2 regions of the Streptomyces sp. NPDC048483 genome follow, and region 1 is predicted to be linked to the other one. Evidence: riboswitches for the same ligand, from Rfam matches in the RefSeq annotation. Region 1 holds a riboswitch; the other holds the start of a gene.
The links. A riboswitch is a leader RNA that binds a small molecule or an ion and turns the genes downstream of it on or off. The one in region 1 is predicted to bind thiamine pyrophosphate.
Positions count from the first base shown of each region.

Region 2: linked by a shared signal. The riboswitch ahead of AB0D04_RS29730 (thiamine ABC transporter substrate-binding protein) and the one ahead of thiO (glycine oxidase ThiO) in region 1 are both predicted to bind thiamine pyrophosphate.

Region 1 covers NZ_JBEZJZ010000146.1:6,707-15,057, reverse strand. The annotation lists gene thiO (glycine oxidase ThiO) at 1-1,251, opposite strand, end outside; gene thiS (sulfur carrier protein ThiS) at 1-1, opposite strand, end outside; TPP riboswitch at 1,249-1,361, opposite strand; gene AB0D04_RS38910 (FAD-dependent oxidoreductase) at 1,506-2,747, shown strand; gene AB0D04_RS38905 (Rv2175c family DNA-binding protein) at 2,851-3,216, shown strand; gene thiE (thiamine phosphate synthase) at 3,306-3,956, shown strand; gene metF (methylenetetrahydrofolate reductase [NAD(P)H]) at 4,077-4,994, shown strand; gene AB0D04_RS38890 (hypothetical protein) at 5,032-6,216, shown strand; gene AB0D04_RS38885 (NAD(P)/FAD-dependent oxidoreductase) at 6,265-7,782, opposite strand; gene AB0D04_RS38880 (DUF4126 domain-containing protein) at 7,875-8,351, opposite strand, start outside.
Region 2 covers NZ_JBEZJZ010000075.1:32,244-38,881, forward strand. The annotation lists gene AB0D04_RS29720 (ABC transporter ATP-binding protein) at 1-610, opposite strand, end outside; gene AB0D04_RS29725 (iron ABC transporter permease) at 611-2,260, opposite strand; gene AB0D04_RS29730 (thiamine ABC transporter substrate-binding protein) at 2,314-3,387, opposite strand; TPP riboswitch at 3,491-3,611, opposite strand; gene rlmN (23S rRNA (adenine(2503)-C(2))-methyltransferase RlmN) at 3,645-4,751, opposite strand; gene AB0D04_RS29740 (phosphatidate cytidylyltransferase) at 4,938-6,086, opposite strand; gene frr (ribosome recycling factor) at 6,086-6,638, opposite strand, start outside.

The sequences.
Region 1 (8,351 bases):
TACGGGCTGCTCCTCTGGGACGCGGGCGCGCACGGCCCCTGGGGCGGTGAAGCGCGCGGGGGAGAACGGGCGGGCCTCTTCCGGGAGGCTCCCGGTGGCCAGCACTTCGGCCATCGCATCGCCGGTGACCGGCGTCAGCAGGACGCCGTTGCGGAAGTGCCCGGTGGCCAGGTGGAGGCCGGGCAGCTCGGTCGGCCCGAGCAGCGGCGCATTGTCGGGGGAGGTGGGCCGCAGCCCGGCGCAGGTCTCCACGAGCGGCAGCTCGGTCAGGCCCGGGACCAGCTCGTGCGCGTCCCGCAGCAGCTCGTAGACGCCGCCCGCGGTGACGGTGGTGTCCCAGCCCAGCTCCTCGCTGGTGGCGCCCAGGACCAGCTCGCCGTTCTCCCGCGGCACCAGGTAGAGGGGATTGCCCCGTACGACGGCCCGTACGGTGCGCGACAGGAACGCGGGGCTCCCGGCCGGCACCTGCGGCAGCCGCAGCCGCAGCACCTGCCCCTTGACCGGCCGCACCGGCGGCAGCACGGCCTCGGGGACCCCGGCCAGCCGCCCGCTGTGGCTGCCCGCGGCCAGCACGACCTGACCGGCCGAGAGCCGCCCGCCGTCGGCGAGCAGGACGCCGACTGCCCGCCCGCCGTCGACGGTCAGCCGCTCCGCCCGGCTCCGGTGGAAGGCCACCCCGGCGCGCTCACAGGCGATCAGCAGGGCGCTCGCCAGACGGCGCGGATCGACCTGGTGGTCGCCGTCGACCCTCAGGCCGCCGCGTACACCGGGGGCCAGCATCGGCTCCAGGCGGCGGCACTCGCGCCCCGTCAGCCACTGGGAGTCCAGCCCGGAGCGGGTCTGCAGCGCGTGCAGTTCGCGCAGATGGGCGCGGTCGTCGGCGTCCAGCGCCACCGCCAGGGTGCCGCACCGGCGGTAGCCGATCCGGTGCCCGCTGGCCTCCTCCAGCTCGGCGGTGAACTCCGGGTAGCGCCGCGCGGAGGCGAGGTTGAGGCCGAGCAGCGTCTGCTCGCCGTAGTGGAGTTCGGTGACCGCGGCCAGCATGCCGGCCGCGACCTGTGCGGCGCCGCCGCCGGGCGCGGGGTCGACCACGGCGGCCGTCAGCCCGCGGCCGGCCGCCCGCCAGGCGGTGACCAGCCCGATGATGCCGCCACCGATGACCAGGACATCGGGGCGGCCGGTGGACGGCGCGGATCCTGTGGACGGCACCAGTGGTGTGGACGGCACGGATGGTGTGGCAGGTGAATGCATGGGCGTCCAGCCCCTCCCTTCGCCGGCATGACCCGGATCAGGTTCGTACGGTCGGAGGCCGGCCAGCCTCCCTCTCAGCCCGGTGCGTCCGGGCTCCCGCGAGTGCGTGTATCCGTCACCCTAATACGGGCCCGCGACGCGCCGTAAGGGAGCGCCCCGGGGCGGCCCGCCGGCGTGAGAGTCCGTGACGCTGTGTCAGAGATCTCCTTGCGCGCTGCTGCTGGGGGCGTCCCCCACCGTCCTACAGTGATCGGGTGACCGAGCAGAGCACGTCCTCCCAGACCCCTGACCACACACCGCGCGTGGTGATCGCCGGTGCGGGAATCGCGGGGGTGCAGACCGCGGTCGCCCTGCGCGAGGCGGGCTGGCGCGGTGCGATCACTCTGCTCGGCGACGAGCCCCACCGCCCCTACGACCGCCCGCCGCTGTCCAAGGCGCTGCTGCTCGGCAAGGCCGACGGCGCCGCCTTCGACGTCGACTTCGCGGCCCTGGGCATCGACCTGCACCTCAGCCGGCCGGTCACCGCGCTGCGCCCGGACGCCCATGAGGCCGACACCGCCGAGGGCCCGATCCCGTACGACTACGCGGTGATCGCGACCGGCGCCGACCCGGTCCTGCTGCCCGGCAGCGAGGGCCTGCCCGGCGTCCATCTGCTGCGCACCCTGGACGACGCCGAGCGGCTGCGGCCGGTGCTCGCCGCCCGGCACCGGATCGTGGTCGTCGGCGCCGGCTGGATCGGCGCGGAGTTCGCGACCGCGGCGCGCGAGGCGGGCTGCGCGGTCACCGTCGTGGAGGCCGCCGACCGCCCGCTGGCCGGTGCGCTGCCCGCCGAGGTCACCGCGCACATGAGCGCCTGGTACGCGGACGCCGGGGCCGACCTGCGCACCGGCGTGGGCGTCTCCGCCGTGGCAGCCGGCGCGGTCACCCTCGCCGACGGCACCACCCTGCCCGCCGACGCCGTCGTCGTCGGCATCGGCGCCCGCCCCGCGACCGGCTGGCTGGCCGGCTCGGGCATCACCCTGTCGCCCGGGGACGGCTCCGTACTCGCCGACGAGCATCTGCTCACCTCCGCCCCCGATGTGTACGCGGTCGGCGACTGCGCCTCCTTCCCGTCGGCCCGCTACGGCCGCCGCCTGCTGATCCACCACTGGGACAACGCACTCCAGGGCCCCCGTACGGTCGCCGAGAACATCGCGCGCGGGGCGGCGGAGGGCGTGGTGTACGACCCGGTCCCGTACTTCTGGTCCGAGCAGTTCGGCCGGTTCGTCCAGTACGCGGGCCATCACGGGGCCGCCGACGAGACGATCTGGCGCGGCGACCCGGCCGGGGCCTCCTGGACGGTGCTCTGGCTGCGCGAGAACAGGCTGGTCGCCCTGCTGGCGGTCGGGCGCCCCAGGGACCTGGCCCAGGGACGCAAGCTCATCGAGAAGGGCGCCGCTGTCGACCGGGAACGGGCCGCGGACGCCGCGCTGCCGCTGAAAGCGGCGGCACGCTGAGGGGCACGCCGAGCGCCTTGCAAGGTCACCCTCCGGCGCGCCGGACGCCTCTGATGGCGAGGCCCGGCTGCCGACTGTCAGTGCGGGATGGCAGGCTTGTCCTGTGACCGAGATTGACGCAAACATCGATGGACTCGTCCCCGCCTGGCTCACCCTCCCCGACATCGCCGAAGAGATCGGCGTCGAGGTGACACGCGTCCGGCAGCTGGTCAAGGAGGGCCAGCTGATCGCGGTGCGCCGCGGCGAGAACCGGGTGCTCCAGGTACCCGCCGATTTCATCCAGGACGGCAAGGTCGTCAAGGGCCTCGTCGGCACCCTGACCCTGCTGCGCGACGACGGCTTCGCCGACGACGAGATGCTGGAGTGGCTCTTCACGCCCGACGAGACCCTGCCCGGCACCCCGGCGCAGGCACTGCGCGAGAATCGCGGCACGGAGGTGAAGCGCCGCGCGCAGGCGCTCGCCGTCTGACGCCACCGCGCCATCCGTAACCGCAACCTTGGGGCGTACGGGCCGGAGCACCGGCCCGTACGCCCCCGACCTGGGGGGAAAGCCGCCCGATGACCACCGCACGACAGGCCCTCGCCGACGCCCGGCTCTACCTGTGCACGGACGCCCGCAAGCGCCAGGGCGACCTCCCGCAGTTCCTGGACGCGGTGCTCGCCTCGGGCGTGGACATCGTCCAGCTGCGCGACAAGGGCATGGAGGCCGGCGAGGAGCTGCGCCATCTCGAGGTCTTCGCGGACGCCTGCCGGCGGCACGGCAAGCTGCTCGCGGTCAACGACCGCGCGGATGTCGCCCATGCCATCGGCAGCGAGGTCCTGCACCTCGGCCAGGGCGATCTCCCGGTCCCGGCCGCCCGCGCCGTCCTGGGCCAGGACGTCCTCATAGGCCGCTCCACCCACGCCGAGGCCGAGGTGGACGCCGCGCTCACCGAGCCGGGTGTCGACTACTTCTGCACGGGCCCCTGCTGGCCCACGCCCACCAAGCCCGGCCGTCATGCCCCCGGCCTCGACCTCGTCCGCTACACCGCCGGCCAGGCCCCCGAGCGCCCCTGGTTCGCGATCGGCGGGATCGACGCGGCCAACCTCGACGAGGTCCTGGAGGCCGGCGCCCGCCGGGTCGTGGTCGTCCGGGCGATCACCGAGGCCGACGACCCGGGCGCGGCCGCCGCGGCACTGGCGAAGCGGATACGTACCTGGGGCGCCTGAGGGCGCCACGGCGCCGCCGGGAGACGATTTCCGGACGGCCGGTGGCCTGGAAAATGTCCAACCCGTGGACATTCAACGCCGTCGGTTGGTGTGTGCCGGGCCTCTGGTTAACCTGCCCGTATGGCCCTAGGTACAGCTTCCACCAGGACTGATCGCGCACGCACCGTGCGTGAGCTGCTGGCTTCCGGCAAGCAGTCGTATTCGTTCGAGTTCGCCGCCCCGAAGACGGAGAAGGGCGAGCGGACCCTGTGGAACGCCATTCGCCGGATCGAGGCCGTCTCCCCGACCTTTGTCTCCGTGACGTACGGCGCCGGCGGCACCTCCCGTGAGGGCACGGTGCGCGCCACCGAACGCCTCGCCACCGACACCACCCTCACCCCGGTAGCCCATCTGACCGCCGTCAACCACTCCCTCGCGGATCTGCGCAATGTCATCGGCCAGTACGCCGACGCCGGCATCCGCAACATGCTCGCGCTGCGCGGCGACCCGCCCGGTGACCCCATGGGCGAGTGGGTACGCCACCCGCATGGCGTCGACTACGCCGCCGACCTGGTCCGGCTGATCAAGGAGTCCGGCGACTTCTGCGTGGGCGTCGCGGCCTTCCCCGAGATGCACCCGCGCTCGACGGACTGGGACTCCGACGTCGCGCACTTCGTCGACAAGTGCCGCGCCGGCGCCGACTTCGCCATCACCCAGATGTTCTTCTACGCCGAGGACTACTTCCGGCTGCGTGACCGGGTCGCCGCGGCGGGCTGCTCGACGCCGATCATTCCCGAGATCATGCCGGTCACCAACGTCCGGCAAATCGAGCGTTTCGCCCAGCTCAGCAACGCAGCCTTCCCACCTGAGCTGGCCGAACGCATTCTGGCCGTCAAGGATGACCCGGCGGCTGTACGCTCCATTGGCATCGAGTACGCGACGGAATTGTGTGCGCGCTTGATGGCCGAGGAGATTCCCGGGTTGCACTTCATTACCCTGAACCACTCCACGGCGACCCTGGAGATCTACGAGAATCTGGGGCTGCATCAGCAGTCCTGATTTACGGTTGCCGGACAGCGGCGGAAGAGGGGCGTATATGGGCTGGACGATCCTCTACATCGCGTTCGGTCTCGTGGCGGTCTGGCTGCTGGCCGAGGTGCTCCTCCAGTACAAGGCCCGGCTGCGCTGGCGGCTGCTGGCGTTCGTGGGCTTCCTCGGCGTGGTCGTCGGCGTCGTGCTCCCCCAGGTGATCGTGATCGGGGCGGGCCTGATCGCCTTCGCCTTCGGGCAGACGCAGGTGACGCTCTCCTTCCGGCGCGGCTTCTCCACCGGCTGGGCCCTGGGCGGCAAGCCGGGGGAGAGCCGGCGCCGCCGGGCCCGCCCGGGCGCCGCGCCCGCCGCCGAACCGACCCTCCAGGTCTCCGACCTGGAGGCGGTGCCGGTCGCCGAGAACACCGGCCAGGGCGACGAGGAGACCGTCTTCGCGGGCCCCAACGCCTTCCGGGGCGGCCAGGATGCCGCCGCCGGGCAGAACGCCTTCGGCGGCGGGCAGGAGGCGTACGGCGCGCAGAGCGTGTACGGCGCCCCGGACCCGTATGACGCCCCGAATGCGTACGACGCGCAGGGCCTGTACGACGGGCAGACCTCGTACGACGCGCAGCGCCCGTACACCGGCGAAAGCCCGTACGCGGGGCAGGGCTCGCCCGCCGGACAGGAGATGTACGCCGGACAGGGCTCCTACGACACCGCCGCCGTCTACGCCCCCCAGCCGATGCCCGACGAGACCGGTGCGTACGGCATATACAGCCCCGACGCCCGCATCCCGCAGCCCGGCTCCTCCTACGACGCGTACGACGCGTACGACGCCTACGGCACCGCCCCCGGCAACGCCGACAGTGACGGCAACGGCTATGCGTACGACGGCGGTTACGGCCAGAACCCGGCGGGCCAGGACACCTACGCGGATCCCTACACCGGCCCCTACGCGGCGTACGGGGACAGCCTGGGCGGCCAGGGGCAGCAGGCGCCGTACTCCGACCCGTACATCGGCAACCAGCAGTACGCCGCGCCCTACGACCCGTACCAGCAGCCGGACCCCTACGGGCAGGCGCCGTACGCCGACGGGCAGTACGACGGCCAGAACCTGGGCCAGGGCTACAGCCAGACGCCGCCCGGCGGGGTCTGGGTGCCGCAGCAGCGCGACGGTGAACTCCCGCCCGAGCAGCCGCCGTACCCGCCGTACCAGCAGCAGGGGTACGACGAGCAGCAGTACCGCTACTGAGCGGGAGCGGGCGCCGGAGCCGCGCGACGCCCGGCCGGTGCTACGCGCTCATGTGGAGCCGTGCCAGTCGTCGCCGTTCACGATCAGGCCCGCCACGATCGCGCCGGACATCCCGGCGTGCGCCGGCCCGCCGCCCGGGTGCGACCAGCCACCGACCGCGTAGAGCCCCGGTATCCGGGTGCGGTTGCCGGGCCGCAGAAAACGGCCGTCCTGCCCCGCCAGCGCCGGTCCGGGCACCAGCTCCCGGTCCGTGGGGGGGAGTACCTCCCGCCACAGGACCCGCTCGGGCAGCCCCGGTATCGCGGCCTCGGCGATCTCGGTCATCCGGTCCGCGTCCTGCGCCAGGGCCTCCCCGTCCTGCCAGTCGACCGGACCGGGCGGGGCGACCGTCGCGGTCAGGGTCACGGCCTCATGGCCGTCGTCGGGCCGGGTGCTGGGGTCATCGGGGCGCAGCACCGTCACCGTCGGCCGGGCGCACGGCTCCCGCAGCCCGAAACCGTCGCCGAACACCCCCGCCAGCTCCGCCTCCCGGTCCGCGGCATGGACCACCGTCCGGTGCACGGCGTCCTCCGGGCGCGCCCCGCGCAGCGCCAGACAGACCGTCAGCCGCCCGGTGGCACGGTCGCTCGGCCCCAGGTCCGGGCGGACATCGTCCTCGCCCCAGGGCTCCCTGCCGTTGCAGAGCCCGGGCAGCTGCACCGGGTCGATGCCCGCCACCACGAACTCGGCCTCCGCCACCCGCCCGTCGGCCAGCTCGATGCCCGCCGCCCTGCCGTCCTTCTCCACGATCCCCGTCACCTCCGCGCCGAAGGTGAACTCCACCTTGCGCGCCCGGCACCGCTCGTACACCGCCGCCGCCAACGCCCGCATTCCGCCGCGCGGGTACCAGCTTCCGAAGGTCTGCTCCATGTACGGCAGCACCGCCGCGCTCGCGGGGGCGCTGCGCGGGTCGAAGCCGTACGCCAGCGCATGGCTCTCGAGCAGGGCGATCAGCCGCGGGTCGGCCAGCTCCCGGCGGGCGACCTCGGCGAGGGTGGCGGTCGTGGGGCCCTTGCCGCGGCCGAACAGCCCGCGCCTGCGGACCGCCGGATACGGGTCGCGGCCCAGCACCCGCCAGTCCTGCCACAGCGGCTCCTCCAAGAGCGGGCGGCGGGTGGCGTCCCAGGCCTCGCGGGCGCGGTTGACCAGTGCGCTCCAGCGCTCGCCCGCGCCCTCGCCCAGCGCTCCGTCCAGGGCCGCGAGGACACCGGCCCGGGAGGCGTTCGGCAGCGAGACGCCGGTGCCGTCCGCGAAGACATGGCGGCGGGCCGGGTCGACCTGCGCCAGCTCCACACAGCTCTCCAGCGGCTCGCGCCCGGTCTTGAGGAACAGATCGCGGTAGACCGCGGGCAGATGCAGCAGACCGGGCCCCGTGTCGAAGGCGAAGCCGTCCCGTTCGTAGCGCCGCAGCGCGCCGCCGTACGTCGCGCCGCGCTCGTACACCGCCACCCGGTGGCCCGCAACGGCCAGCCGTGCAGCGGCCGCCATCGCGCCCATCCCGGCGCCGATCACCGCAATCCGTGCCATGCCTGCGACTTTATCGGCCGCCACTGACAACGCCGGCGGGGCCGTGTGCGGACCGGGGTCTGCGCCGGGACGGGCCCCTGCCGGCCTGCGCCTCAGCCCGTCGGTGGTACTGCCGCGCCCGCCGCGGCCAGGCGTTTCTCCTCGCGGCGGGCGCGCCGACGGCGCAGAAAGCGGCGGATCCGCGACCACAGGAAGATCACCAGGGCGATGCCGCCGATCAGCAGCGCCGCCGCGATACCCGCCGCGATCCACGGGTGGAAGACGGCGAAGGCGATGAGCCCGGCCACGCCCAGATCCTCGGCCAGGCTCAGCACGATGTTGCTCGCGGGCTCCGGCGAGGTGTTGACCGCGATCCGTGTGCCCGCCTTGACCAGATGGCTCAGCAGGGCGGTGGAGCCGCCCACCGCGCCCGCCGCCAGTTGCGGCAGCGACCCGTCGTGCCCGGCCAGCAGCGCCGCCACGACGGCGCCCGAGATCGGCCGGATCACGGTATGGACCCCGTCCCACACGGAGTCCACGTAGGGAACCTTGTCGGCGACGGCCTCGCACACGAAGAGGACCGCGGCGAC
Region 2 (6,638 bases), on a different contig from region 1:
GCGTGACGGCAAGCACCGTTGTGCCCAACTCCCGGAAGAGCCGACGGAGTTCGACGACCAGGCGCTCGCGCAGCCCGCGGTCGAGCTGGCCGAGCGGCTCGTCCAGCATCAGCAGCCGGGGCCGCGGGGCGAGCGCGCGGGCCAGGGCGACGCGCTGCTGCTCGCCGCCGGACAGCGAAGCGATGGCACGCCGCTGCGCACCCGGCAGCCCGACGAGGTCCAGCAGTTCGGTGACCGTACGCTCCTGGTCGGCGCGCGAGGCGCGTCGCATCCGCAGCCCAAAGGCGACATTGCCCGCCACATCGCGCTGCGGGAAGAGCTGATGGTCCTGGAACATCAGCCCGACGCCGCGCCGGTGCGTCGGCACCCCCGTCTGGTTGCGGCCCTCCAGCAACACCCGTCCCGCATCGGCCTGTTGGAGCCCGGCCACCACTCGCAGGAGCGTGGATTTGCCGCTGCCGCTCGGGCCCAGCACACACACGATTTCCTGCGCGGCGACCTCCAGATCCACCGCGTCGAGCGCGGGCCGCCCGCCGGGCGTGCCGAAGCGGACGGTCACCCCGCCCAGCCGCAGCAACTGCCGCGCCGTGCTCCCGGCCTGTGCCGTCATCTAGAACTCCCCGGACTGGTCGGTACGGATGCGCTCCAGGGCCAGCAGGGCGCCGGCGCACACCACCATCAAGACGGTCGACAGGGCCATCGCCTGCCCGTAGTTGAGCTCCCCGGCGCGTCCCAGCAGCCGCGCCACGGCCACCGGCAGAGTCGGATGGTCCGGCCGCGCGATGAAGACCGTCGCACCGAATTCACCGAGGGATACGGCGAAGGCGAACCCGGCCGCGATCAGCAGGGCCCGCCGCACCATCGGCAGATCCACCTCGCGCCACACCCGCCATGGCGAGGCGCCCAGCATGGCGGCCGCCTCCCGCAGCCTTCCGTCGACGGCCCGCAGGACGGGCAGCATCGTCCGGACCACGAACGGCACACCCACCAGCGCCTGGGCGAGGGGCACCAGCCACCACGAGGAGCGCAGATCCAGCGGTGGCCTGTCGAGAGTGATCAGGAAGCCGAAGCCGACGGTCACCGCGGAGACCCCGAGCGGCAGCATCAAGAGGGCGTCGAAGCCGCGGACGAGCCGCCCGGCCCGGGGGCTCGTGCCGCCCGGGCGAGGCCGGGCGGGGGCGAAGGTCAGGGCGGTTGCCGCCAGCCCGCCCACCACCAGCGCGATCACCGTCGCCGCGGCGCCGTAGGAGAGGGAGTTCCACAAGGCGTCGAGGGGCGCGACGGCGAAGGTGCTGTCGGCGGACGCTGCGGAGCCGAGCGAGGTGTAGAAGATCCCTCCGTAGCCGTCCGGACCGGCGAAGGACCTCTCCACCAGCACCAGAAGAGGTACGACGAGCAGAACGGCGATGACGGCCAGCGTGCCCCACAGCAGTGCCCACTGGCCGCGGCCGTGCGGCCGACGGGCGGTCGCGGAGGAGTCCACGAGCCGCAGGGTGGATTCCCGCCGGCGCACGGTCCAGGCGTGCAGCGCCAGGATTCCCAGCACCGCCACGAATTGGAGCAGGGTGAGGACGGCGGCCGTCGGCAGGTCGAGGTAGTCCGCGGTCTGCCGGTAGATCTCGACCTCCAGGGTCGAGAAGGTCGGCCCGCCCAGAATCTGCACGATTCCGAAGGAGGTGAAGGTGAACAGGAAGACCATCAGCGCGGCGGCGGCGACGGCCGGACCGAGCGCGGGCAGCGTCACCCTGCGCCAGGCGGCGAACCGTCCGGCGCCCAGCACCCGCGCCGCCTCTTCCTGCCGCGGATCGAGCTGTCCCCAGAGGCCGCCGACGGTCCGTACGACCACGGCGTAGTTGAAGAAGACGTGGGCCAGCAAAATCGCCCACACCGACGTGTCCAGACGGACACCCCACAGGTCGTCCAGCAGCCCGCCCCGCCCGACCAGCGCCAGGAATGCCGAGCCGACCACGACGGTCGGCAGCACGAACGGCACCATCACGACCGCCCGCAGCAGCTGTTTGCCGGGGAAGTCGAAACGCGCAAAGACATACGCGCCGGGCAGGGCGATCAGCAGCGTCAGTGCGGTCGAGGCCGCCGCCTGCCAGACGGTGAACCACAGCACATGCAGGACGTCGGGATCGCCCAGCACCGCACCGATCCGGCCGGGCTGCCAGCGCCCGCCGTCCTTCAGGCCCCGCCCCACGATCGCCACGACCGGATACGCGAAGAACAGCGCGAAGAAGGCGAGCGGCAGGGCCATCAGGCCGAGCCGCACCGCCGTCCGCCGCGAAGGCCTGGTGCGCAGGGCGCGGGTTACTTCAGAACGAGCGAGGACCACTGCTTGATCCACTGTTCGCGGTTCTTGGTGATCGTCTCCGGGGCCAGCGTCCCCGGCTTGTCGATCGTCGCGCCGTACTTGGTGAACAGCGCCGGCACCTTGGCGTCCTTGAGAGCCGGGTTGACGTACATCTGCAGCGGCATGTCCTCCTGGAACTTCTTGCTCAGCAGGAAGTCCAGCAGCGCCTTGCCGCCCTTCTCGTTCTTCGCGCCCTTGAGCAGACCGCCGAATTCGATCTGGCGGAAGCAGGTGCCGGTCGCGACGCCGGTCGGCGCCTGGCGGGGCTCCGGCTTCTTGACCTCGGCGATCGGACTGGAGGCGTAGGAGACCACCAGCGGCTTGTCGCCCTTGCGCTTGCCGGCCGCGGAGCCCGAGAACCGCTCGTTGTAGGCCTGGTTCCAGCCGTCGACGACCTCGACGCCGTTGGCCTTGAGCTTCTTCCAGTAGCCCTGCCAGCCGGTCTCGCCGTACTTGGCGATGGTGCCGAGCTGGAAGGCGAGTCCGGGAGAGGAGGTCGCGGAATTCTCCGTGACGAGCAGCCCCTTGTATGCGGGCTTGATCAGGTCGTCGAAGGTCTTCGGCGGGGCGATCTTGTGCTGGGCGAAGTAGGCGCGGTCGTAATTGACGCAGATGTCGCCGTAGTCGAGCGGGGTGACACGGTGCCTGCCCTTGTCGAGCTGCAGACCGGCAGGCACTCCGTCCAGCCCCTTGGCCTTGTACGGGCTGAAGAGGTCTGCCTTCAGGCCGCGCGAGAGCAGGGTGTTGTCGATGCCGAAGAACACATCGCCCTGCGGGTTGCCCTTGGACAGAATCGCCTGGTTGACGGCCTTTCCGGCATCCCCGCCCGGGAGCACCTTGATCTTGTAACCGCTCTCCTTCTCGAAGGCGGCAAGTACTGACTTGGAGGCGAAGAACGAATCATGACTGACCAGCGTGACGGTCTTGGCGTCGGCGCTGTCGCCCCCGCCCGAGCTGCCGCAAGCAGCGAGAGCGGTCATGCCGACCGCGGCGGCGAGCGCTGTCGCGGTGATCCTGCTGGTGATGCTCACTGATTTCCTCCTGGCTGGCCAGGAAGAGACGCGGCCCCGCCCGGTGTCCGCGGTCTTCGACGTCGGTGACGTGCGGCGAGCGGACCCGGGCAGGGCGCAACAGCATGAGTGATGACCGAACTTCCTACCCGGAATGACCCGGGCGAGGTTCAAGGGTCTGCGGGCACCGTAGCTCTACGACGCTTCCGCACTCTCAGCGCTGTGGCGCTCCCCTGTCGGAATGTGCATTTGTTCGATCACACAGTACCAGCGAGCGGTCAGCGTTCCGAGGCCGCGAGCTGCCCGCAGGCGCCGTCGATCTCCTGGCCGCGGGTGTCCCGGACGGTCACCGGCACGCCGTGCGCCTCGATGGCCCGCACGAACGCCCGCTCGTCCTCGGGCCGCGAGGCGGTCCACTTCGACCCGGGCGTCGGATTCAGCGGGATGAGGTTCACATGGACCCGCTTGCCCTTCAGCAGCCGTCCCAGCAGGTCACCACGCCACGCCTGGTCGTTGATGTCACGGATCAGCGCGTACTCGATGGAGATGCGGCGGCCGGACCTCTCGGCGTACTCCCACGCCGCGTCCAGCACCTCGCGCACCTTCCAGCGCGTGTTGACGGGGACGAGGGTGTCGCGCAGCTCGTCGTCCGGCGCATGCAGCGACACCGCGAGCCGGCATTTGAAGCCCTCGTCCGCGAACCGCACCATCGCCGGGACGAGGCCGACCGTGGAGACGGTGATGCCGCGCTGGGACAGCCCCAGGCCGTCCGGCTCCGGGTCGGTCAGCCGCCGGATGGCGCCGACCACGCGCTTGTAGTTGGCGAGCGGCTCGCCCATCCCCATGAAGACGATGTTGGACAGCCTTGCCGGGCCGCCGGGAACCTCGCCGTCCCGCAGTGCCCGCATCCCGTCGACGATCTGGTGCACGATCTCGGCGGTGGAGAGATTACGGTCCAGCCCGGCCTGGCCGGTGGCGCAGAACGGGCAGTTCATCCCGCAGCCGGCCTGCGAGGAGATGCACATGGTGACCCGGTCCGGATAGCGCATCAGGACGGACTCGACGAGCGTGCCGTCGTGCAGCTTCCACAGGGTCTTGCGGGTGGTGTCGTCGTCGCACGAGATGTGCCGGACGACGTTCATCAGGTCCGGCAGCAGCTCCGTCGCCAGCTTCTCGCGCGCCGCCGCCGGGATGTCGGTCCACTGCGCCGGGTCGTGCGCGTAGCGGGCGAAGTAGTGCTGCGAAAGCTGCTTGGCGCGAAAGGGCTTCTCGCCGATCGCGGCCACCGCTTCACGGCGCTCGACAGGGCTGAGATCGGCAAGGTGGCGCGGGGGCTTCTTGGCTCCGCGCGGCGCGACGAAAGTGAGTTCTCCGGGTGCAGGCATGGTTCCTCCAGTGTCGCAGACGCGCGAAGAGGGGTCTGCCACGCACTGCGGCAGACCCCTCAGAGCCCTGGAACCCCCGCGTACGCAGGGACAACGCGACGAAACCGGACGGGGATCACGCGAGCGGAGTCCGTATCGCCCCGCGCGCGGGAAACGCCCGGAGCGGCCCGGCGGACCGATACCGGTTCAGCCTGCTCCCACGAAGACCACGAACAGCAGCCACACCACCGGGGCGGTCGGCAGCAGGGAGTCGAGGCGGTCCATGATGCCGCCGTGGCCGGGCAGCAGGGTGCCCATGTCCTTGATGCCGAGATCGCGCTTGATCATGGATTCGCCCAGGTCGCCGAGGGTGGCACTGGCCGCGACCGCGAGGCCGAGCAGCAGGCCCTGCCACCAGGCACCGTTCCTGATCAGGAACTCCATGCACAGCGCGCCGGCGACCATCGAGAACAGCAGCGCGCCGAGCAGGCCCTCGCGGGTCTTTCCCGGGCTGATGCGCGGCGCCAGCTTGCGCTTGCCGAAGCGCCAGCCGACCGCGTACGCCCCGGTGTCGCTGACGACCGTCAGCAGCAAGAAGGTCAGCACCCGCTGCGGCCCGTCGGCCTCGGCGGCGAGCATCAGGGCCACGAAGGTCGCCAGGAACGGCACGTAGAACGCCGCGAAGACACCGGCCGTGACGTCCCGCAGATAGTTCTCGGGCGCCTCGGTCATCCGCCAGACCAGTACGGCCAGTGCGGTGAGCGCCATCGCCACCCACGCGCCTTCGGCGCCCCGTACGTACCCGGCGACCACCATGGCGGTGCCGCCGACCGCGAGCGGCACCAGCGGCACCCGGATGTCCTTGCGCTCCGACAGCCGCGAGGTCAGTTCCCACAGGCCCACGACGACGGCGATCGCAATGACGCCGACGAAAACGGGCTTGTAGACGAAGAGCGACGCGAGGATGATCGCGCCGAGGCCGACGCCGACTCCTATCGCGGCACGCAGATTGCGCCCCGCGCTCTTCTTCTTCGACCTCTCTGGACCCCGCGAGCCGCCGGGCTCGGGGGAACCGGGGAAAGCAGTGGGCATGGGCTCCTGCGGCTCTTCGTCGCGGAACAGGGGGCCGCTCAGCCGAGCAGCCCCCCGGTCGTCCCGGTGATCCCAGTGGTCGTCCTGGTGTCCGCCTGGCTCGGGCACGATGGGCATGGGCCGAGTCTGCGCCGGGTTGCCCCCGTCGTGCACGGGACCCGCCGGGGCGGGGGGCGCCGCCCCACGGAGCGTGGGGGCCGTTCCCTGGTCGGGCGGCCACCGGTGAGCGGCGCCGGGCGGGGTCCCCCAGGATGACTCGTTCATCAGACCTCGAGGAGCTCGGATTCCTTGTGCTTGAGCAGCTCGTCCACCTGCGCGACGTACTTCGCGGTGGTGTCGTCGAGCTCCTTCTCGGCGCGGCGCACCTCGTCCTCGCCGGACTCCTTGTCCTTGACGAGCTTGTCGAGGGTCTCCTTGGCCTTGCGGCGCACGCTGCGGATCGAGATCTTCGCGTCCTCGCCCTTGGCCTTGGCGACCTTGATGTACTCCTTGCGGCGCTCCTCGGTCAGCTCCGGGAACGTCACTCGGATGATGTTGCCGTCGTTGCTCGGGTTGACGCCGAGGTCGGAGTCGCGGATCGCCTGCTCGATGTTGCGCAGCGCGCTCTTGTCGAACGGGGTCACCACGGCCATCCGCGGCTCGGGAACCGAGAACGACGCCAGCTGGTTGATGGGGGTCATGGCGCCGTAGTAGTCCGCCACGATCTTGTTGAACATCGCCGGGTGCGCACGACCGGTGCGGATCGCGGCGAAGTCCTCCTTGGCGACCACGACGGCCTTCTCCATCTTCTCCTCGGCCTCGAGGAGGATCTCTTCG